DNA from 3 places in the Psychrobacillus sp. AK 1817 genome. Region 3 is predicted to be linked to each of the others. Evidence: a T-box and tRNA genes for the amino acid it is inferred to sense, from the RefSeq annotation. Region 3 holds a T-box; the other regions hold tRNA genes.

Region 1 (7,846 bases), 1.5 Mb from region 3:
TGCCCGGTGCTGGAAGGTTAAGAGGAGTGCTTAGCGCAAGCGAAGGTGCGAATTGAAGCCCCAGTAAACGGCGGCCGTAACTATAACGGTCCTAAGGTAGCGAAATTCCTTGTCGGGTAAGTTCCGACCCGCACGAAAGGCGTAACGATCTGGGCACTGTCTCAACGAGAGACTCGGTGAAATTATAGTACCTGTGAAGATGCAGGTTACCCGCGACAGGACGGAAAGACCCCGTGGAGCTTTACTGTAGCTTGATATTGAATTTTGGTGCAACTTGTACAGGATAGGTAGGAGCCTTAGAGCCCGGAGCGCCAGCTTCGGAGGAGGCGTCGGTGGGATACTACCCTGGTTGTATTGAAATTCTAACCCATACCCGTAACCCGGGTAGGAGACAGTGTCAGGCGGGCAGTTTGACTGGGGCGGTCGCCTCCTAAAGTGTAACGGAGGCGCCCAAAGGTTCCCTCAGAATGGTTGGAAATCATTCGAAGAGTGTAAAGGCAGAAGGGAGCTTGACTGCGAGACCTACAAGTCGAGCAGGGTCGAAAGACGGGCTTAGTGATCCGGTGGTTCCGCATGGAAGGGCCATCGCTCAACGGATAAAAGCTACCCGGGGATAACAGGCTTATCTCCCCCAAGAGTCCACATCGACGGGGAGGTTTGGCACCTCGATGTCGGCTCATCGCATCCTGGGGCTGTAGTCGGTCCCAAGGGTTGGGCTGTTCGCCCATTAAAGCGGTACGCGAGCTGGGTTCAGAACGTCGTGAGACAGTTCGGTCCCTATCCGTCGTGGGCGTAGGAAATTTGAGAGGAGCTGTCCTTAGTACGAGAGGACCGGGATGGACACACCGCTGGTGTACCAGTTGTTCTGCCAAGGGCATCGCTGGGTAGCTATGTGTGGACGGGATAAGTGCTGAAAGCATCTAAGCACGAAGCCCCCCTCAAGATGAGATTTCCCATTACGCAAGTAAGTAAGATCCCTCAAAGACGATGAGGTAGATAGGTTCGGGGTGGAAGCGTGGCGACACGTGCAGCTGACGAATACTAATCGATCGAGGACTTAACCAAATTGTTTGTTTCTAATGATGTCAGTTTATTCAGTTTTGAAAGAATAATATTTTTTTGATAATAAGGCTTGTAAAACTCTACAAACTTGTTATAATAGAACTTGTCTTTCAATTAAATTATTCAAGTCTAGTGATGATGGCGAAGAGGTCACACCCGTTCCCATACCGAACACGGAAGTTAAGCTCTTCAGCGCCGATGGTAGTTGGGGGTCTCCCCCTGCAAGAGTAGGACGTCGCTGGGCTTGTAATAAGAAATTAATATTACCCAGGAGGATTAGCTCAGCTGGGAGAGCATCTGCCTTACAAGCAGAGGGTCGGCGGTTCGAGCCCGTCATCCTCCACCATAACTTTACTCCTGCCGGAGTAGCTCAACTGGTAGAGCAACTGACTTGTAATCAGTAGGTTGAGGGTTCAAGTCCTTTCTCCGGCACCATTTTTCGAGCCATTAGCTCAGTTGGTAGAGCATCTGACTTTTAATCAGAGGGTCGTAGGTTCGAATCCTACATGGCTCATTCACTTTTTGTGAAATAAATATGCGGGTGTGGCGGAACTGGCAGACGCACTAGACTTAGGATCTAGCGCCGCAAGGCGTGGGGGTTCGACTCCCTTCACCCGCACCATTTAACTTAATAACCGAGCGGAAGTAGTTCAGTGGTAGAACACCACCTTGCCAAGGTGGGGGTCGCGAGTTCGAACCTCGTCTTCCGCTCCAAAGATTCATCAAAGTGCCGGGGTGGCGGAACTGGCAGACGCACAGGACTTAAAATCCTGCGGTAGGTGACTACCGTACCGGTTCGATTCCGGTCCTCGGCACCACTTTTATGAAACATTAGCGCCCGTAGCTCAATTGGATAGAGCGTCTGACTACGGATCAGAAGGTTGTGGGTTCGACTCCTGCCGGGCGCGCCATATATACGGGAAGTAGCTCAGCTTGGTAGAGCACTTGGTTTGGGACCAAGGGGTCGCAGGTTCGAATCCTGTCTTCCCGACCAGTTATTTATAATATTGGGGCCTTAGCTCAGCTGGGAGAGCGCCTGCCTTGCACGCAGGAGGTCAGCGGTTCGATCCCGCTAGGCTCCACCATGAACATTGAAAACTGAACATGCAAAACGTTAAGACATATAGCATCAAACAACTTCGGTTGTATTGACGCAAAACAATTTTTGACATCATTTAATGATGATGCCAGCAAAACAAAATGAGCTTTTTAAGTTCTCTATTATGGAGAGTTTGATCCTGGCTCAGGACGAACGCTGGCGGCGTGCCTAATACATGCAAGTCGAGCGAATGATGAAGAAGCTTGCTTCTTCTGATTTAGCGGCGGACGGGTGAGTAACACGTGGGCAACCTGCCCTGTAGATTGGGATAACTCCGGGAAACCGGGGCTAATACCGAATAATCCATTTCCTCACATGAGGAGATGTTAAAAGACGGTCTCGGCTGTCACTACAGGATGGGCCCGCGGCGCATTAGCTAGTTGGTGAGGTAACGGCTCACCAAGGCGACGATGCGTAGCCGACCTGAGAGGGTGATCGGCCACACTGGGACTGAGACACGGCCCAGACTCCTACGGGAGGCAGCAGTAGGGAATCTTCCACAATGGACGAAAGTCTGATGGAGCAACGCCGCGTGAGTGAAGAAGGTTTTCGGATCGTAAAACTCTGTTGTGAGGGAAGAACAAGTACGAGAGTAACTGCTCGTACCTTGACGGTACCTCATTAGAAAGCCACGGCTAACTACGTGCCAGCAGCCGCGGTAATACGTAGGTGGCAAGCGTTGTCCGGAATTATTGGGCGTAAAGCGCGCGCAGGCGGTCCTTTAAGTCTGATGTGAAAGCCCACGGCTCAACCGTGGAGGGTCATTGGAAACTGGGGGACTTGAGTACAGAAGAGGAAAGCGGAATTCCAAGTGTAGCGGTGAAATGCGTAGAGATTTGGAGGAACACCAGTGGCGAAGGCGGCTTTCTGGTCTGTAACTGACGCTGAGGCGCGAAAGCGTGGGGAGCAAACAGGATTAGATACCCTGGTAGTCCACGCCGTAAACGATGAGTGCTAAGTGTTAGGGGGTTTCCGCCCCTTAGTGCTGCAGCTAACGCATTAAGCACTCCGCCTGGGGAGTACGGTCGCAAGACTGAAACTCAAAGGAATTGACGGGGGCCCGCACAAGCGGTGGAGCATGTGGTTTAATTCGAAGCAACGCGAAGAACCTTACCAGGTCTTGACATCCCGCTGACCGGCCTAGAGATAGGCTTTTCCCTTCGGGGACAGCGGTGACAGGTGGTGCATGGTTGTCGTCAGCTCGTGTCGTGAGATGTTGGGTTAAGTCCCGCAACGAGCGCAACCCTTGATCTTAGTTGCCAGCATTCAGTTGGGCACTCTAAGGTGACTGCCGGTGATAAACCGGAGGAAGGTGGGGATGACGTCAAATCATCATGCCCCTTATGACCTGGGCTACACACGTGCTACAATGGACGGTACAGAGGGTCGCAACCCCGCGAGGGTGAGCTAATCCCATAAAACCGTTCTCAGTTCGGATTGTAGGCTGCAACTCGCCTACATGAAGCCGGAATCGCTAGTAATCGTGGATCAGCATGCCACGGTGAATACGTTCCCGGGCCTTGTACACACCGCCCGTCACACCACGAGAGTTTGTAACACCCGAAGTCGGTGGGGTAACCCTTTTGGGAGCCAGCCGCCGAAGGTGGGACAGATGATTGGGGTGAAGTCGTAACAAGGTAGCCGTATCGGAAGGTGCGGCTGGATCACCTCCTTTCTAAGGATATATTCGGAATACAGATCTTTATCTGTATCTTAACGTTTTGCAGTTCAGTTTTGAATGTTCATGTATATTAACATATAATAGATATGGAAATTCAAAGAGGGCCTATAGCTCAGCTGGTTAGAGCGCACGCCTGATAAGCGTGAGGTCGATGGTTCGAGTCCATTTAGGCCCACCATACCTTTTTTTATTTCGGGGCCTTAGCTCAGCTGGGAGAGCGCCTGCCTTGCACGCAGGAGGTCAGCGGTTCGATCCCGCTAGGCTCCACCAACGAAATAATTTTGTTCTTTGAAAACTGGATAAAACGACATCAAAAAAAGAAACAAACGCAAGATATTCAAATTGTGATCACTTACGTGATCGCAAGTGTAGTACTTTTAACTTTTAGGTTAAGTTAATAAGGGCGCACGGTGGATGCCTTGGCACTAGGAGTCGACGAAGGACGGCACTAACACCGATATGCTTCGGGGAGCTGTAAGTGAGCTTCGATCCGGAGATTTCCGAATGGGGAAACCCACTGCCCGTAATGGGGCAGTACATTTGCGTGAATACATAGCGCATCTGAGACACACCCAGGGAACTGAAACATCTAAGTACCTGGAGGAAGAGAAAGAAAATTCGATTCCCTGAGTAGCGGCGAGCGAAACGGGAAGAGCCCAAACCAAGAGGCTTGCCTCTTGGGGTTGTAGGACACTCTATACGGAGTTACAAAAGAATGAGTTAGATGAAGCGACCTGGAAAGGTCCGCAGGATAGGGTAAAAGCCCCGTAGTCCAAAATTCATTCCCTCCAGAGTGTATCCTGAGTACGGCGGAACACGTGAAATTCCGTCGGAATCCGGGAGGACCATCTCCCAAGGCTAAATACTACCTAGTGACCGATAGTGAACCAGTACCGTGAGGGAAAGGTGAAAAGCACCCCGGAAGGGGAGTGAAATAGACCCTGAAACCGTGTGCCTACAAATAGTCAAAGCCCGTTAACGGGTGATGGCGTGCCTTTTGTAGAATGAACCGGCGAGTTACGATTACATGCGAGGTTAAGTTGAGAAGACGGAGCCGCAGCGAAAGCGAGTCTGAATAGGGCGAATGAGTATGTGGTCGTAGACCCGAAACCAGGTGATCTACCCATGTCCAGGATGAAGGTAAGGTAACACTTACTGGAGGTCCGAACCCACGCACGTTGAAAAGTGCGGGGATGAGGTGTGGGTAGCGGAGAAATTCCAATCGAACCTGGAGATAGCTGGTTCTCTCCGAAATAGCTTTAGGGCTAGCCTCAAACGTTAGAATCTTGGAGGTAGAGCACTGTTTGGACTAGGGGCCCATCCCGGGTTACCGAATTCAGACAAACTCCGAATGCCAATGATTTATGTTTGGGAGTCAGACTGCGAGTGATAAGATCCGTAGTCAAGAGGGAAACAGCCCAGACCACCAGCTAAGGTCCCAAAGTATTTGTTAAGTGGAAAAGGATGTGGCGTTGCTTAGACAACCAGGATGTTGGCTTAGAAGCAGCCATCATTTAAAGAGTGCGTAATAGCTCACTGGTCGAGTGACGCTGCGCCGAAAATGTATCGGGGCTAAACAAATCACCGAAGCTGTGGATTGATACCTTTGGTATCAGTGGTAGGAGAGCGTTCTAAGGGCGTTGAAGTCAGACCGGAAGGACTGGTGGAGCGCTTAGAAGTGAGAATGCCGGTATGAGTAGCGAAAGATGGGTGAGAATCCCATCCACCGTATGACTAAGGTTTCCTGAGGAAGGCTCGTCCGCTCAGGGTTAGTCGGGACCTAAGTCGAGGCCGATAGGCGTAGACGATGGACAACAGGTTGATATTCCTGTACCACCACCCCACCGTTTGAGTGATGGGGGACGCAGTAGGATAGGGTAAGCGTGCTGTTGGTTATGCACGTCCAAGCAGTGAGGTGTGAGTGTAGGCAAATCCGCACTCTGTAACATTGAGCTGTGATGGCGAGGACTTAGTCCGAAGTTCCTGATTTCACACTGCCAAGAAAAGCCTCTAACGAGGTGGGAGGTGCCCGTACCGCAAACCGACACAGGTAGTCGAGGAGAGAATCCTAAGGTGAGCGAGAGAACTCTCGTTAAGGAACTCGGCAAAATGACCCCGTAACTTCGGGAGAAGGGGTGCTCTTTTGGGTGTATAGCCTAGAAGAGCCGCAGTGAATAGGCCCAGGCGACTGTTTAGCAAAAACACAGGTCTCTGCAAAACCGTAAGGTGAAGTATAGGGGCTGACGCCTGCCCGGTGCTGGAAGGTTAAGAGGAGTGCTTAGCGCAAGCGAAGGTGCGAATTGAAGCCCCAGTAAACGGCGGCCGTAACTATAACGGTCCTAAGGTAGCGAAATTCCTTGTCGGGTAAGTTCCGACCCGCACGAAAGGCGTAACGATCTGGGCACTGTCTCAACGAGAGACTCGGTGAAATTATAGTACCTGTGAAGATGCAGGTTACCCGCGACAGGACGGAAAGACCCCGTGGAGCTTTACTGTAGCTTGATATTGAATTTTGGTGCAACTTGTACAGGATAGGTAGGAGCCTTAGAGCCCGGAGCGCCAGCTTCGGAGGAGGCGTCGGTGGGATACTACCCTGGTTGTATTGAAATTCTAACCCATACCCGTAACCCGGGTAGGAGACAGTGTCAGGCGGGCAGTTTGACTGGGGCGGTCGCCTCCTAAAGTGTAACGGAGGCGCCCAAAGGTTCCCTCAGAATGGTTGGAAATCATTCGAAGAGTGTAAAGGCAGAAGGGAGCTTGACTGCGAGACCTACAAGTCGAGCAGGGTCGAAAGACGGGCTTAGTGATCCGGTGGTTCCGCATGGAAGGGCCATCGCTCAACGGATAAAAGCTACCCCGGGGATAACAGGCTTATCTCCCCCAAGAGTCCACATCGACGGGGAGGTTTGGCACCTCGATGTCGGCTCATCGCATCCTGGGGCTGTAGTCGGTCCCAAGGGTTGGGCTGTTCGCCCATTAAAGCGGTACGCGAGCTGGGTTCAGAACGTCGTGAGACAGTTCGGTCCCTATCCGTCGTGGGCGTAGGAAATTTGAGAGGAGCTGTCCTTAGTACGAGAGGACCGGGATGGACACACCGCTGGTGTACCAGTTGTTCTGCCAAGGGCATCGTTGGGTAGCTATGTGTGGACGGGATAAGTGCTGAAAGCATCTAAGCACGAAGCCCCCCTCAAGATGAGATTTCCCATTACGCAAGTAAGTAAGATCCCTCAAAGACGATGAGGTAGATAGGTTCGGGGTGGAAGCGTGGCGACACGTGCAGCTGACGAATACTAATCGATCGAGGACTTAACCAAATTGTTTGTTTCAACTGATGTCTTTTATCCAGTTTTGAGTGAACAACTCAGTAGGGTTTCCATACAATTTGTATTGAAAGCCGACAAGTCTAGTGATGATGGCGAAGAGGTCACACCCGTTCCCATACCGAACACGGAAGTTAAGCTCTTCAGCGCCGATGGTAGTTGGGGGTCTCCCCCTGCAAGAGTAGGACGTCGCTGGGCACTATAGGAAGTCGTTACCGAGTAATCGGTGGCGGCTTTTTGTATTAAGAGAAAAGGCCGAAGGCAATCATCTTTATCTAAGAAAGTGTGCGAGAAAGCAGAGGGGCAAAGAGTTCGAGGAAGCAAGGAAGAGAGGCTCGGAGCGTATAGCATACGCGAGAACCGATCGACTGCAGCTGACGAAGAAATCTGCCGTCCATCTGGTTTCGTAGCCGCGCCGATGGTAGTTGGGGGTTCCCCTGCAAGAGTAGGACGTCGCTGGGCACTATAGGAAGTCGTTACCGAGTAATCGGTGGCGGCTTTTTTGTATAAAGAGAAAAAGGCCGAAGGCAATCATCTTTATCTAAGCAAGTGTACGAGAAAGCAGAGGGGCAAAGAGTTCGAGGAAGCAAGGAAGAGAGGCTCGGAGCGTATAGCATACGCGAGAACCGATCGACTGCGGGTGACGAAGAAATCTGCCACCCATCTGTTTTCGCAGCCCAAGGG
Region 2 (7,846 bases), 790 kb from region 3:
CTCAGGATACACTCTGGAGGGAATGAATTTTGGACTACGGGGCTTTTACCCTATCCTGCGGACCTTTCCAGGTCGCTTCATCTAACTCATTCTTTTGTAACTCCGTATAGAGTGTCCTACAACCCCAAGAGGCAAGCCTCTTGGTTTGGGCTCTTCCCGTTTCGCTCGCCGCTACTCAGGGAATCGAATTTTCTTTCTCTTCCTCCAGGTACTTAGATGTTTCAGTTCCCTGGGTGTGTCTCAGATGCGCTATGTATTCACGCAAATGTACTGCCCCATTACGGGCAGTGGGTTTCCCCATTCGGAAATCTCCGGATCGAAGCTCACTTACAGCTCCCCGAAGCATATCGGTGTTAGTGCCGTCCTTCGTCGACTCCTAGTGCCAAGGCATCCACCGTGCGCCCTTATTAACTTAACCTAAAAGTTAAAAGTACTACACTTGCAATCACGTAAGTGATCACAATTTGAATATCTTGCGTTTGTTTCTTTTTTTGATGTCGTTTTATCCAGTTTTCAAAGAACAAAGGGCTTGTCCCTTTGCGACGAGTAATCGCAGGAGCAAGTATAAATGTTCATCATAAAAATGAACACTCAAAACTGAACTGCAAAACGTTAAGATACAGATAAAAATCTGTATTCCGAATATATCCTTAGAAAGGAGGTGATCCAGCCGCACCTTCCGATACGGCTACCTTGTTACGACTTCACCCCAATCATCTGTCCCACCTTCGGCGGCTGGCTCCCAAAAGGGTTACCCCACCGACTTCGGGTGTTACAAACTCTCGTGGTGTGACGGGCGGTGTGTACAAGGCCCGGGAACGTATTCACCGTGGCATGCTGATCCACGATTACTAGCGATTCCGGCTTCATGTAGGCGAGTTGCAGCCTACAATCCGAACTGAGAACGGTTTTATGGGATTAGCTCACCCTCGCGGGGTTGCGACCCTCTGTACCGTCCATTGTAGCACGTGTGTAGCCCAGGTCATAAGGGGCATGATGATTTGACGTCATCCCCACCTTCCTCCGGTTTATCACCGGCAGTCACCTTAGAGTGCCCAACTGAATGCTGGCAACTAAGATCAAGGGTTGCGCTCGTTGCGGGACTTAACCCAACATCTCACGACACGAGCTGACGACAACCATGCACCACCTGTCACCGCTGTCCCCGAAGGGAAAAGCCTATCTCTAGGCCGGTCAGCGGGATGTCAAGACCTGGTAAGGTTCTTCGCGTTGCTTCGAATTAAACCACATGCTCCACCGCTTGTGCGGGCCCCCGTCAATTCCTTTGAGTTTCAGTCTTGCGACCGTACTCCCCAGGCGGAGTGCTTAATGCGTTAGCTGCAGCACTAAGGGGCGGAAACCCCCTAACACTTAGCACTCATCGTTTACGGCGTGGACTACCAGGGTATCTAATCCTGTTTGCTCCCCACGCTTTCGCGCCTCAGCGTCAGTTACAGACCAGAAAGCCGCCTTCGCCACTGGTGTTCCTCCAAATCTCTACGCATTTCACCGCTACACTTGGAATTCCGCTTTCCTCTTCTGCACTCAAGTCCCCCAGTTTCCAATGACCCTCCACGGTTGAGCCGTGGGCTTTCACATCAGACTTAAAGGACCGCCTGCGCGCGCTTTACGCCCAATAATTCCGGACAACGCTTGCCACCTACGTATTACCGCGGCTGCTGGCACGTAGTTAGCCGTGGCTTTCTAATGAGGTACCGTCAAGGTACGAGCAGTTACTCTCATACTTGTTCTTCCCTCACAACAGAGTTTTACGATCCGAAAACCTTCTTCACTCACGCGGCGTTGCTCCATCAGACTTTCGTCCATTGTGGAAGATTCCCTACTGCTGCCTCCCGTAGGAGTCTGGGCCGTGTCTCAGTCCCAGTGTGGCCGATCACCCTCTCAGGTCGGCTACGCATCGTCGCCTTGGTGAGCCGTTACCTCACCAACTAGCTAATGCGCCGCGGGCCCATCCTGTAGTGACAGCCGAGACCGTCTTTTAACATTTCCTCATGTGAGGTAATGGATTATTCGGTATTAGCCCCGGTTTCCCGGAGTTATCCCAATCTACAGGGCAGGTTGCCCACGTGTTACTCACCCGTCCGCCGCTAAATCAGAAGAAGCAAGCTTCTTCATCATTCGCTCGACTTGCATGTATTAGGCACGCCGCCAGCGTTCGTCCTGAGCCAGGATCAAACTCTCCATAATAGAGAACTTAAAAAGCTCATTTTGTTTTGCTGGCATCATCATTAAATGATGTCAAAAATTGTTTTGCGTCAATACAACCGAAGTTGTTTGATGCTATATGTCTTAACGTTTTGCATGTTCAGTTTTCAATGTTCATGTTTTGCTATAGTTAAATTGGAGCGGGTGAAGAGAATCGAACTCTCATCATCAGCTTGGAAGGCTGAGGTTTTACCACTAAACTACACCCGCATATATAATTTATTAAATAATTGTTTTATTGGCGCGCCCGGCAGGAGTCGAACCCACAACCTTCTGATCCGTAGTCAGACGCTCTATCCAATTGAGCTACGGGCGCTTAGTAAGAGACATTGCTTGGTGCGGCCGAGAGGACTTGAACCTCCACGGGGTTATCCCCCACTAGGCCCTCAACCTAGCGCGTCTGCCGTTCCGCCACGACCGCTTAGTTATAAAATGGGACGAACTCTATTATAACTCACTCGCAAGAGTCTGTCAACAATTATTGTAATAATGATGAGCCATGAAGGACTCGAACCTTCGACCCTCTGATTAAAAGTCAGATGCTCTACCAACTGAGCTAATGGCTCACGAAACGAAATGGCTGGGGTACCTGGATTCGAACCAGGGCATGACGGAATCAAAATCCGTTGCCTTACCGCTTGGCTATACCCCAACATGGCGGTCCCGACCGGGATCGAACCGGCGATCTCCTGCGTGACAGGCAGGCATGTTAACCGCTACACCACGGGACCTATGTATGTTTTATTAAATTTAAATGGTGACCCCTACGGGATTCGAACCCGTGTTACCGCCGTGAAAGGGCGGTGTCTTAACCGCTTGACCAAGGGGCCTATGTAAGTTATATGGCTCCGAAGGTAGGACTCGAACCTACGACCGATCGGTTAACAGCCGATTGCTCTACCACTGAGCTACTTCGGAATAATTTTTGTCGTTTTGTTTTACTCGACTTTTTCTATTATAGAGAGGGTTTGGACAAACGTCAACACTTTTCATCAAATTTCTTATATTTTTTTTGAAGAGCTTAAAACTAAGTCGCCAAAACACTTGCCACACTTGAATTTGTGAGTATTTACTCGAATTTTCCGTCTATATAACAACCCACATTTTGAGCATTTATACATGTAAACTTTAGTACGTGGTTGCCTTTTAGGCTCTACTAAAGTGGAACAAAATCTGGGGGAATCTGTTTGTTTTAGAAGCTGGCGAAAATCTGCATCTCGATGTTTGTAGCCTTTTGCTTCTATATGTAAATGATAATGACATAACTCATGCTTGATCACTCCTATTAATTCTTTCATTCCATGCTTTTCTAGAACAAGAGGATTTATTTCAATTATATGAGTTCTTAACATATACCTGCCTCCAGTACTGCGGAGTCTTTTATTAAAACAGGCTTTATGTCGAAATTCTTTCCCAAAAATCTCTTTTGAGATTTTACTTACTAATTCACTCAATTGTTCATCTGTCATATTACCTCTCCTAAATAAAAGAGTTTGTCCAATGATTCTATCATTGGACACTCTTATTATTACACTTGTTGTTCCGGCGGAAGCATAGTTAATGCGATTCTACCTTTGTTAGCATCGAACTGTTCTACCCAAACTGTAACGATATCTCCAAGGGAAACTACATCTAGGGGATGTTTTACAAATCCTTTTTTAAGCTTGGATATATGTACAAGTCCGTCCTGTTTAACACCAATATCTACAAAGGCTCCAAAGTCTACTACGTTACGAACAGTTCCTTGAAGCTCCATTCCAGCCTTTAAATCCTCTAACTTCAAGACATCTTTCTTTAGTATAGGCTGTGGGAAAGCTTCGCGTGGATCACGTGCAGGCTTAATAAGTGCATCTAAAATATCCTTCAAAGTAATTTCGCCGATTCCTAATTCCTTACTAGTTTCTTCTATAGAAATGTTATTTAATGCTTCTTCTGCTACCTTAGAACCTATTTGGCCTTTCTTCAATCCTACAATTTCTAGGACCTGTTCAGCTGCCTTATAGCTTTCTGGGTGAATTCCTGTTGCATCAAAAGGATTTTTTGCATCTGGTACACGCAGGAAACCAATTGCCTGCTCATATGTTTTGGCTCCAAGACGCGGAATTTTTTTAAGCTGAGCTCTTGAAGTAAAGCGCCCTTGTTCATTGCGCATATTCACCACATTTTCAGCAACCGTTTTAGAAAGACCAGAAACATATTGCAGTAAGGAGGCTGACGCTGTGTTTACATTGACCCCTACCTGGTTAACAGCAGTTTCTACTATAAAAGAAAGTGATTCCGAGAGTTTTTTTTGTGAAACATCATGCTGGTATTGCCCTACCCCTACTGCCTTTGGATCTATTTTTACTAACTCCGCTAAAGGATCTTGAAGTCTTCTGGCAATAGAGACTGCACTTCGTTGCTCCACTTGAAGGTCTGGAAACTCATTTCGCGCTGTTTCGGAAGCTGAATAAACAGAAGCACCTGCTTCGTTGACAATAACATATGCTACTTCACCCTCTACTTCTTTCAGGCAATCTACTATAAATTGCTCTGTTTCACGAGAAGCTGTACCATTTCCTATTGCAATTAAAGTAATTGGATATTTTTTAAGATAAGAAAGTACCTTTCTTTTCGAGCCTTCCACATCCATTTTTGGTGCATGTGGATAAATAGCCGATACCTCTAGTAATTTACCTGTATCGTCTACAACTGCTAGTTTGCAACCTGTCCGGTATGCAGGATCCACTCCTAGAACAACTTTCCCCTTTAACGGAGGCTGAAGCAATAAGTTTCGTAGATTCTCAGAGAAAATATGAATAGCTTGTGTTTCTGCTTTTTCAGTAAGTTCTGCTCTGATTTCTCTTTCTACTGAAGGCTGTATTAACCGTTTATAGGAATCCTCGATTGCTTGCTTTACCTGCTCTGTAGCACTGCTAGATATATTATTAGGAATCCATTGAGTTTCCATTACTCTTAAAATCTTTTCAAGTGGTACCTGGAGACCAACTTTTAATACATCCTCTTTTTCTCCACGATTCAATGCAAGAATACGGTGAGGCACAATTTTCTTCACTGGTTCATCATATTCATAGTACATTTCATAGACATTTTTTTCATCAAGCTCTGCTTTCTTTAGCGCAGTAACAATTTTCCCGTCCATACGGGATAGATTTCGAATCTGTTCGCGTATTTTCGCATCATCAGCAAATTGTTCTGCGAGAATGTCACGAGCCCCTTGGAGTGCATCCTCCGTCGTCAATACTTCTAGCTCTTCATTAATATAGGCTTGTGCTAAATCATAGATAGATGCTTTAGGGAAGGTTAATAGTTCATCTGCTAAAGGTTCAAGCCCTTTCTCCTTCGCTACTGTCGCCTTTGTTCTTCGCTTTTGTTTATAAGGTCGATATAAATCCTCTACTCGCTGAAGCACCGTAGCATTTTGAATGGAAGTAGTAAGCTCTTCCGTCAGCTTTCCTTGTTCATCTATTAAACGCAGTACTTCCTCTTTGCGTTGTTCAAGCTGTTGTATATATTGATACCGATCTTCTACTGCTTTTATTTGGACCTCATCTAAAGATCCTGTTTGTTCTTTACGATAACGAGCTATAAAAGGAACGGTGTTTCCTTCTTCTAAAAGTTTTATTACTTGTTCGGCTTGCGTAGTTTTTATGCCAGTTTCTTTAGAAACAAGCTGAAGCATTTTCTTTAGTTCCAACACAAATTCACCCTTTCCATATACCCTTTATTTTAACATATTTAGCGCTTACCCCTAAATGAAGACAGTAAAAAAACTTACCCTTCTATTATGAGAGTAAGCTTCCTACAATAAACGTGGCATCATCACCATGCTCTATTTCCTTATATACAGTTTCGTACAAACATTTTGCAGAGCCAGATTCCTTAATAGTAGATTTCGGGCTATTCATCACTACTCCATCTGAGTGAAGAAGAAATAGGTCATCTTTTGCGCAGGCATACGTTTGGGTATTAATTTTTTGCTTTCTTCCAGATAGGTAGCCCATCACTGGCAAAGGATATATCATCTTTCCTGTTGCTCTCTGGTACATGTAAAATTTGATATTGCCAACACAGCTATATGAGATAGTTTGTGTTTTGTAATCTACTTTCACAAGAGCAACCGCTGCTCCTCGTTTTTGAACCATCAACTCATTGCATTTCAACAATAAATTATCCAGCGTCTCCTCAGGGTATTGTTCTAAAATTGCAGGTATAACATCTGCAGATTCCTTTGCTACAGGACCGTTACCTAGTCCATCAGCAATGGCACAGAGCATAAAGTCCTCATGCTTTGATACATAGTATGTATCTCCAGATTCTGCGTTTCCTGATTTTGCTTCCTGAAATACTAGCAACTCAACTTTTTCATCTGAGTAATTTATCAATTTACTAAACCACCTGACGATAATATTGCCTCTTGCAATTTTTTTATTGCCTTACGTTGTATTCGTGATACATGCATTTGAGAGATGCCAAGACGATCTCCAGCTTCCTTCTGACTCAGTTGCTCCATGTATGTAAGTTTAATAATTTCTTTTTCTCTTTCAGATAAAACATTGAAAGCTTCGGCTACAAGTAAGCGCTGGTCTGTTTTTTCAAATTCTCCATCGGTTTGGCCAATCACATCAAATAATGTAATAGTACTTCCATCTGCATCCGATTCTAAAGAATGGTCCATAGATAAGGCTTGATAACTTTTCCCCATCTCCATCGCCTCTAATACATCCTCTACCTCTACATCAAGATAATCCGCGATTTCTGGCACAAGTGGAGATCTTTGAAATTCTGTTGTTAACACTTCAACAGCTGATCTTATACGCGGACCTAATTCTTTAATTCTTCTTGGTACATGTACTGCCCATGTTTTGTCTCTTAGAAACCGCTTAATCTCCCCAATTATAGTTGGGATAGCAAAAGCCTCAAAGTTCTTACCGAATGAAGGATCATATCTTCTAATAGCTCCTAGAAGGCCCAGCATACCTACTTGTACTATATCCTCATGATGAGATTTACCATTAGAATATTTACGGGCAATAGACTCAACCAAACGCTCGTAGTTTAATACTAGATTGGTTTGAGCCTCTTCGCTTTCTGTGCTTTGATATTCTTTTATCCATTCTAGAATCTGTTCTTTTGACTCCTTAGGAAGAGATGTGTTCGACATTTTCATCCACCTGCTTTACTCCGACATGCTTCGTCATAAATACAGTTACACCCTCTTGGTGATGGACCTTCACCTCATCCATTAAAGTTTCAATTAGATATAGGCCAAGGCCACCTTCACGTAAGAACGATCCCTCCTCCAAATCATGGTAAGGTCCCACTTGCGCTTTTGTTTCCTCAAAATTAAAACTTTTCCCATGGTCAGCAATCATAATTTCTATTTTGTCATTATATAAAGCGCAGCCAATTACTACTTCGCCATCCTCATCCTCTGTGTAAGCATGTTGAACTGCGTTAGTAATTGCTTCACTTGTTGCAATTTTTAAATCTTCAATATCATCATAAGAAAAGCCCATACGATTCGCTAATCCAGAAATTGTAAGACGTGCTACACTAACATATTGAGGCTTTGCTGGTAAACGAATCTCAACATAATCAAACGGTTTCATCTATTTTC
Region 3 (7,846 bases):
TACAGACGAACAAGGAAACAAAGAAGTTGGTCATGAACCCATTATGGATAAACTTAAAACCATTCTTCCTGAACACAATGAACAATATCCCTTTTCTTTTTTTGGTGGAATGCTGGGTTATTTTGGATATGAAACAGCATTTTATAACGAACGAATCGGAGAGTATCTTACCGATGATTTAAATATGCCTGATATACATGTGTTATTTTACGATACCTTTCTTATTTATGATCATTTAAAACAAAAGGTGACAATCGCAGCTATTGATTTATTTTTAAGTGGGCGTTCTCCCGAGCATATGAAAAAGGATATTGAAATAATTTATGAAGACCTCCAAGCGGGTTCTCCACAGCAAGGAGAGTTAGGAGCTAGCCTATCATTTAAGCCAGCGATAAAAGAAGATGACTTTAAAGAAATGGTGGAGAAAGCAAAGCAACATATTGTAAAAGGAGATGTATTCCAAGTGGTGATCTCACAGCGCTTCTCCTCTCCTTTTAAAGGAAATCCATTCTCTCTTTATCGACAACTGAGAACTTCTAATCCATCACCTTATATGTTTTACATGGATTTCGAAGATTATATCGTTTTAGGTACTTCTCCTGAGAGTCTAGTAAAAGTAAAGAATGGATTTGTCACTACTAATCCAATTGCAGGAACAAAGACGCGAGGGAAAACCTCAGAAGAAGATAAGCAAATTGCTGCCAGTTTATTAATAGATGAAAAAGAAGTAGCAGAGCATCGAATGCTTGTTGACTTAGGAAGAAATGACATAGGCAAAATTTCTGAAATTGGCACCGTTCAGGTAAATAAATATATGCAAATAGAATTGTACAAGTATGTCATGCATATAGTTTCAGAGGTAACAGGACGTTTAACAAAAGATACTCACGCATTAGATGTATTGGCAACATGCTTACCAGCGGGCACTGTTTCCGGAGCACCAAAAATTCGAGCTATGCAAATTATAAACGAATTGGAGCCTATGAAACGCGGGGTTTATGCTGGTGCAGTAGGTTATATTTCAGTGTCAGGAGATATGGATCTCGCTCTCGCAATTAGAACAATGGTTGTAAAAGATAATGAGGCATTTGTGCAGGCTGGTGCGGGTATTGTTTATGATTCCATTCCTAAAAATGAATATGAGGAAACGTTAAACAAGGCAAAAGCACTTTTGGAGGTGCACAGATGATACTCCTAATAGATAATTATGATTCCTTTACGTATAATCTCTATCAGCAATTAGGTATTCTTGGTAAGGATGTCATGATTGTTAGAAATGATGCTATTACCATTGAAGCTATAGATAAGCTTCGCCCGGAAGCAATTGTCATCTCCCCTGGACCAGGTAATCCGCTTGAAGCAGGTATTTCAATTGAAGTTATTCAAGCATTCTATAAGAAATACCCTATCCTTGGAATTTGTCTTGGTCACCAATCGATTGGTGCTGCTTTTGGTGCCAATGTCGTGCAGGCTAAAACAATTATGCACGGCAAGCTATCTACAATACATCATACACAAAATGAATTGTTCCACGGGTTTGAAGGCCCTATATCCGTCATGCGTTATCACTCTCTTGTCATTGAAGAGGATAGTTTACAAGATTGTTTCGAGGTTCTCGCAAGAGCTGATGATGATCATGAAATTATGGCAATAAAGCACAGGGACTATCCACTTTATGGACTTCAGTTTCACCCTGAGTCTATTGGAACAGAGCATGGTACTATGCTTATGAAAGTATTTGTAGATACGTTGAATTAACCTTTGAAAGGAGAGTTTGATGGTAGCTGCTCTTGGTATTATTTTAGTTCATATTGTTGGTTTGCTTTTGTTAAAGTTCATGTTTCCAAAAGAAGATATTGCTTCATGAAAAGTGCAAATGGTTTGCAGGAAAAGTTTAATTAATAGGTTGCAGATTTTCGCTTTCGGCGGTCGCTTTCCGTGGGGTGAGCGATAAGCCATCTCCGTCGCTTACGCGTCGTTTGTGATGTCTTATCTGTCTCACTCATCCCACAGGAGTCCCCGCCTGTCGCTGCAATCATGTGGGGTGTAGTTGAGAGAAAGTGGACGACGTTTCAATGGATGAAAGTGTTGCGGTTAAAATGAAATTATGAAGATTTGCGAGAACCTTGCGGTGATGAGCCAAAACCTTGCACAGATGAAGTGGAACATTGCAGTGATGGAGCAAAACCTTGCACAAAACGCTTGAAATGTTGCGGAGACGACGTTAAAAGTTGCACAAACAGATAGAAGTTTTTGTGGGATAGTAATAAGCCATCACCCCGTTTGTGATGCTCTTCTTGTTTTGTCTCAATCATCCCTCAAGTCGCCTCAGCTCTCATCATGTTTGTGTTTTTTCTAAAAAAATAAAGCTGCTTAACTCTCATAAGAGACTAAGCAGCTTTATTATTTATTAAATAACGATGTTTACCATTTTACCAGGGATTGCAATGATTTTTTTGACTTCGTTGCCTTCAATCCATTGTTGAACTTGTTCAGAAGCTAATGCCAATGCTTCTAGCTCATCTTTTGTTGCATCTTTAGACACGACAAGTTTTGCACGAACTTTCCCTTTGATCTGTACTGGAATTTCAACCTCGTTGTCCACAAGCTTGGATTCATCGAATGTTGGCCAAGATTCATAAGCGATAGAATTATCATGGCCTAAAATGCTCCAAAGCTCCTCTGAGATATGAGGAACAATAGGAGAAATAAGCTTCACGAAGCCCTCTACATATTCCTTAGAAATTTTCTCAGCTTTATATCCTTCATTAATAAATACCATCATTTGAGAGATAGCCGTGTTATAGTGCATTGCCTCGTAATCCTCTGTGACCTTCTTAACCGTTTGGTGGTACGCTTTTTCCATATTGTCAGATGATGTGTCGCTAACTTTCGGGCTTAGAGTGCCCTCTTCTGTTACAAATAATCTCCAAATACGATCCAAGAATCTACGAGAGCCGTCTAGACCATTCGTTGACCATGGTTTAGAAGAGTCTAGAGGTCCCATGAACATTTCATATAAACGAAGTGAATCAGCTCCGTGGCTCTTCACGATATCATCAGGATTAACTACATTCCCTTTTGATTTAGACATTTTCTCGTGATTTTCACCTAAGATCATTCCTTGGTTAAATAATTTTTGGAATGGCTCTTTCGTTGTCACAACACCGATATCATATAGGAATTTATGCCAGAAACGTGCATATAGCAAGTGAAGTACAGCATGCTCTGCCCCACCTACGTAAAGATCTACTGGCAACCAGCGTTTTACTAGCTCTGGATCAATTAGTGCTTCATCATTATGTGGATCGATATAGCGTATATAATACCAGCAGCTTCCTGCCCACTGAGGCATTGTATTTGTTTCACGACGTCCTTTTTTACCAGTCACTGGGTCCACTACATTTACCCATTCCTCAATATTAGCTAATGGAGATTCACCTGTACCACTTGGCTTGATATCAGTAGTAACAGGTAGCATAAGTGGAAGCTCTGATTCATCTACAGGTGTTGAAGTTCCATCTTCCCAATGGATAATCGGAATTGGTTCTCCCCAATAACGCTGACGGCTGAACAACCAGTCACGTAAACGATAAGTAATTTTCTTCTCGCCTTTTCCATTCGCTTCAAACCATTCAATTGCTTTAGCGATTGCTTCTTCTTTGTTAAGACCATTTAAGAAATCCGAATTAACAAGTATGCCATCCTCTGTGTAAGCAGCTTCTTCAATGCTTCCACCCGAAACAACTTCTACAATCGGAAGATCGAATTGCTTAGCAAACTCATAGTCACGCTCATCATGTGCAGGAACTGCCATGATAGCACCTGTTCCATATGTTGCTAAAACATAGTCTGCGATCCAGATTGGCATTTTTTCACCACTAACTGGATTGATGGCATAGGCTCCTGTAAACACTCCAGTTTTATGTTTGGCAAGATCTGTACGCTCTAAATCACTTTTCAATTTTACTTGATCTTTATAAGCTTGAACTGCTTCCTGCTGCTCTGGAGTTGTAATAGCATCCACTAATTTATGCTCTGGTGCCAATACTGCATATGTTGCGCCAAAAATAGTATCTGGACGAGTCGTAAATGCTTGGAAGGATTCCTTTGTTCCTGCAACTTCAAACGTTAGCTCTGCTCCTTCAGAACGGCCAATCCAGTTACGTTGCATTTCTTTCAAGCTCTCTGGCCAATCTAAATCATCTAAATCCTCCAACAATCTATCTGCATAAGCCGTAATGCGAAGAACCCATTGACGCATTGGTCTACGCTCTACTGGATGCCCACCACGTTCCGATAAGCCATCAATTACCTCTTCATTCGCTAGAACTGTACCTAATGCTGGACACCAATTTACTGGCACTTCATCCACGTAAGCTAAGCCCTTTTTATAAAGCTGGATGAAGATCCATTGTGTCCATTTGTAATAGGAAGGATCGGTTGTATTGATTTCTCTATCCCAATCATAAGAAAAGCCAAGATCCATCATTTGACGTTTGAACGTCGCAATATTTTTTGCAGTAAATTCTGCAGGATCATTACCTGTATCAATTGCATACTGCTCTGCAGGAAGACCGAATGCATCCCATCCCATTGGGTGAAGTACATTGTAGCCTTGTTTACGTTTAAATGCACTTAGAATATCTGTTGCAATATATCCAAGTGGATGGCCCACGTGTAGACCTACTCCTGATGGATATGGGAACATATCTAATGCATAAAATTTTGGTTTGGAAGGATCATCAATCATTTTATATGTCTTGTTTTCTTTCCAATAACTTTGCCACTTTTGCTCAATTGCTTCATGATTAAAGCTCATCTTTCTTCCTCCTTCAGTTAATGGCGCTTTCTAACTATCATTGGTTTAAAACCCCAAAAGATAACAGCGCCAAATAAAAAAACTCGCCCCTTAAAAAACTAAGGGACGAGAGATATACTCACGCGGTACCACCCAAATTAGTGAAAAAATTATCACTCAACTTGTTTCCTTAACGCGGAAAACGGTATAAGCTACTAATCGTTCACTTATACAGACTCAAAGGCGAGTTCAATAATTCGTTACACTAACTTGCACCAGATGTTAGCTCTCTTCAGAAACGAGTGTTATTTACTATTCCTTTTCTTAGTCGATTGTTATTCAATGTAATGCATTTATTCTAATGGATATTGAAGGAAAACACAAGATGTACTCTCATCAAAAATTTTATATTATGAGAAATTAAATCGCTACATTCTCTTTTACATCTTTGATGATTAAACCAGCTTCAGTAGCATCGATAATATCTTGAACAGAATACCCTTCAAATACCTCTTTTAACTCTAGGCCATCTTCAGTTACTTCAATCATTGCCCGTTCTGTTATTATTTTATTCACAACTGCCTTACCAGTTAGAGGCAAGGCACATTCTTTTTTAATCTTTGCGGAGCCGTCCTTCGCACAATGGTCCATAATAACAATTATTTTCTTGGCACCATGTACAAGATCCATCGCTCCTCCCATTCCTTTAATCATCTTACCTGGGATCATCCAGTTAGCTAAATCTCCCTTTTCGGATACCTCCATTGCCCCTAAAATAGCAACATCTACATGTCCTCCGCGTATCATCGCAAAGGATTCAGCACTTGAGAAGAAGGATGACCCTGGTATTGTAGTAACTGTTTCCTTACCAGCATTGATAAGGTCTGGATCCACTTCTTGCTCCGTTGGATATGGCCCTATGCCTAAAAGTCCATTCTCTGATTGAAGCACCACTGTCTTATCTGGAGATATAAAGTTGGCAACCAAGGTAGGAATTCCAATCCCTAGATTTACATAGTTCCCATTTTCAATTTCTTTTTCTGCTCTTCTCGCAATTTTTTCACGTGTATTCATCCGAATCTCCCCCTTATGAACGTGTCGTTAGACGTTCGATTCTTTTTTCCTGCTCTGCTTGGAACAGACCTTGGACATAAATACTTGGTGTATGTATTTGGGCTGGATCTAAATCGCCTGTCTCTACGATTTCCTCTACTTCTGCTATCGTCACCAAACCAGCAGCAGCCATCATTGGATTGAAGTTTTGAGCTGTTTTGTTGTATATTAGGTTACCAAACTTATCTGCCTTAGCCGCCCGAATCAAGGCATAATCTGCTCTAAGGGCTTCTTCAAGAACATATTCCTTACCGTCATAAATACGTACCTCTTTACCCTCTGCAACTACTGTACCTACACCTGCTGGAGTAAAAAATGCAGGAATTCCTGCCCCTCCGGCACGAATTTTTTCCGCTAAAGTACCTTGTGGAGTGAGCTCAACTTCAATCTCTCCTGAAATTACTTGTCTTTCAAACTCTTTATTTTCACCTACATAGGAGCCTATCATTTTTTTAATCTGTTTATTTTTTAGTAAAAGGCCTAGGCCCCAGTCATCTACGCCACAGTTATTGGAAATTACGGTTAAATCCTTTACCCCTTTATCAACTAACGCTAAAATTAGCTGCTCTGGAATACCTACTAATCCAAATCCGCCTACCATTAACGTCATGCCGTCTTCAATACCTGCGACAGCTTCTTTTGCTGAACTATAAATCGGTTTCATATCCCTATCCCCTTTCAAAAAATACAGCCTACCCTATTATATTCTCAAATATCGGACTACTCCGCAAACCTTTTTGATTATTTACGGTATATATTCATCTCGAGACAGTATATCAAATCTTAAAAATGCTTCTTTTGGTAACAAAATTCTTATTACATTTTTTTAGAATAAAAAAAAGAACAAATTCCACTTGGAGAATTTGTTCTTTAATCGGATTAAATTATATTAAATAAATCTATTATTTTTCGTTGTCAGCTTTTTCTGTTACGTCCTTATTATAATTATATTGGGAAGGATTAACCTTAGTAAAGCCTGCCGGTGTGTAAAATCTCAATAAGTCACCATTTACAACTTTATCAGATAAATGCAACCTGTTTTCTACTCTTTTCTTATACTCATTCGCTTTTTGAATTTGATTATCATCAACAAGTGGTAAACCAGTTGTTGCATCATAAAATTTTTCATCAATTGAATAGATAGTAGGGCTGACATAATCACCATTTCTGAATGGAACTATATCGTTATGTTCTTTTGATAATATGTCTGTCCCAAATTGAACATAATCTTGTGAATCAATTCCAAGTAAGTGTAATAAGGTTGGAAGAAGGTCTATTTGCCCTCCGTAAGTATGATTGACTCCACCCTGCATCCCAGGAACGTGAATAATTAAAGGTACCCGTTGTAAATTAGTACTTTCGTAAGGAGTAATTTCTTTTCCAATGATTTGTTCCATGGCTTTATTATGATTTTCAGAAATACCATAATGATCACCATAAAAAACAAGCATACTGTTATCATATAAGCCGGAGTTTTGTAATTCACCAATGAACTGTTCAATTGCTTCATCAGCATAACGAGCAGTTTGGAAATAATCATCTACACTTGCATCACCAGTATCTGCTTTATCAATTGTTGTTAAGTTTTGATTCATTTTATATGGATAATGATTCCCAACCGTAATAAATTTAGCATAGAAAGGTTGAGGTAAAGTTTTTACATATTCTAATGATTGTTCAAAGAATGGCTTGTCCAATAATCCATATTCAGCCATATCTTCTTTAGAAGTTGTGTCATAATAATTGGCATCAAAGAAATGCTCATAGCCGAATGATTTATAAATCTCATTACGATTCCAGAAAGTGCCGTTATTGCCGTGGAATACAGCAGATGTATAACCATCCTCTTTTAAAATCGCTGGAGCTGATTGATAAGTATTCTGACCTTTTGTAATAAATGCAGATCCTTGCGGTAAACCAAATAATGAGTTT

Evidence for each region. The T-box of region 3 lies ahead of leuS (leucine--tRNA ligase). A T-box ahead of a tRNA ligase gene usually reads a tRNA of that ligase, here a tRNA-Leu.
Region 1: it has a tRNA-Leu gene. The T-box ahead of leuS (leucine--tRNA ligase) is inferred to sense a tRNA for this amino acid. The anticodon was not compared.
Region 2: it has a tRNA-Leu gene. The T-box ahead of leuS (leucine--tRNA ligase) is inferred to sense a tRNA for this amino acid. The anticodon was not compared.

What each region holds. Positions count from the first base shown of each region.
Region 1 is NZ_CP031739.1:2,376,171-2,384,016, reverse strand. Features, by position in the region: rRNA gene D0S48_RS11830 (23S ribosomal RNA) at 1-1,065, shown strand, start outside; rRNA gene rrf (5S ribosomal RNA) at 1,191-1,306, shown strand; tRNA gene D0S48_RS11820 (tRNA-Val) at 1,333-1,408, shown strand; tRNA gene D0S48_RS11815 (tRNA-Thr) at 1,422-1,497, shown strand; tRNA gene D0S48_RS11810 (tRNA-Lys) at 1,504-1,576, shown strand; tRNA gene D0S48_RS11805 (tRNA-Leu) at 1,600-1,684, shown strand; tRNA gene D0S48_RS11800 (tRNA-Gly) at 1,702-1,776, shown strand; tRNA gene D0S48_RS11795 (tRNA-Leu) at 1,792-1,880, shown strand; tRNA gene D0S48_RS11790 (tRNA-Arg) at 1,897-1,973, shown strand; tRNA gene D0S48_RS11785 (tRNA-Pro) at 1,980-2,056, shown strand; tRNA gene D0S48_RS11780 (tRNA-Ala) at 2,072-2,147, shown strand; rRNA gene D0S48_RS11775 (16S ribosomal RNA) at 2,283-3,836, shown strand; tRNA gene D0S48_RS11770 (tRNA-Ile) at 3,944-4,020, shown strand; tRNA gene D0S48_RS11765 (tRNA-Ala) at 4,037-4,112, shown strand; rRNA gene D0S48_RS11760 (23S ribosomal RNA) at 4,230-7,156, shown strand; rRNA gene rrf (5S ribosomal RNA) at 7,245-7,360, shown strand.
Region 2 is NZ_CP031739.1:3,048,366-3,056,211, reverse strand. Features, by position in the region: rRNA gene D0S48_RS15315 (23S ribosomal RNA) at 1-418, opposite strand, end outside; rRNA gene D0S48_RS15310 (16S ribosomal RNA) at 655-2,208, opposite strand; tRNA gene D0S48_RS15305 (tRNA-Gly) at 2,363-2,436, opposite strand; tRNA gene D0S48_RS15300 (tRNA-Arg) at 2,466-2,542, opposite strand; tRNA gene D0S48_RS15295 (tRNA-Leu) at 2,561-2,647, opposite strand; tRNA gene D0S48_RS15290 (tRNA-Lys) at 2,720-2,792, opposite strand; tRNA gene D0S48_RS15285 (tRNA-Gln) at 2,804-2,878, opposite strand; tRNA gene D0S48_RS15280 (tRNA-Asp) at 2,882-2,957, opposite strand; tRNA gene D0S48_RS15275 (tRNA-Glu) at 2,982-3,056, opposite strand; tRNA gene D0S48_RS15270 (tRNA-Asn) at 3,070-3,144, opposite strand; gene D0S48_RS15265 (SprT family protein) at 3,228-3,695, opposite strand; gene D0S48_RS15260 (Tex family protein) at 3,755-5,923, opposite strand; gene D0S48_RS15255 (PP2C family serine/threonine-protein phosphatase) at 6,012-6,611, opposite strand; gene sigB (RNA polymerase sigma factor SigB) at 6,608-7,390, opposite strand; gene rsbW (anti-sigma B factor RsbW) at 7,368-7,838, opposite strand; gene D0S48_RS15240 (STAS domain-containing protein) at 7,825-7,846, opposite strand, start outside.
Region 3 is NZ_CP031739.1:3,835,212-3,843,057, reverse strand. Features, by position in the region: gene trpE (anthranilate synthase component I) at 1-1,189, shown strand, start outside; gene D0S48_RS19290 (anthranilate synthase component II) at 1,186-1,758, shown strand; gene D0S48_RS19285 (hypothetical protein) at 2,106-2,315, opposite strand; gene leuS (leucine--tRNA ligase) at 2,411-4,822, opposite strand; T-box leader at 4,921-5,136, opposite strand; gene D0S48_RS19275 (3-oxoacid CoA-transferase subunit B) at 5,222-5,875, opposite strand; gene D0S48_RS19270 (CoA transferase subunit A) at 5,889-6,578, opposite strand; gene D0S48_RS19265 (lipoteichoic acid synthase) at 6,817-7,846, opposite strand, start outside.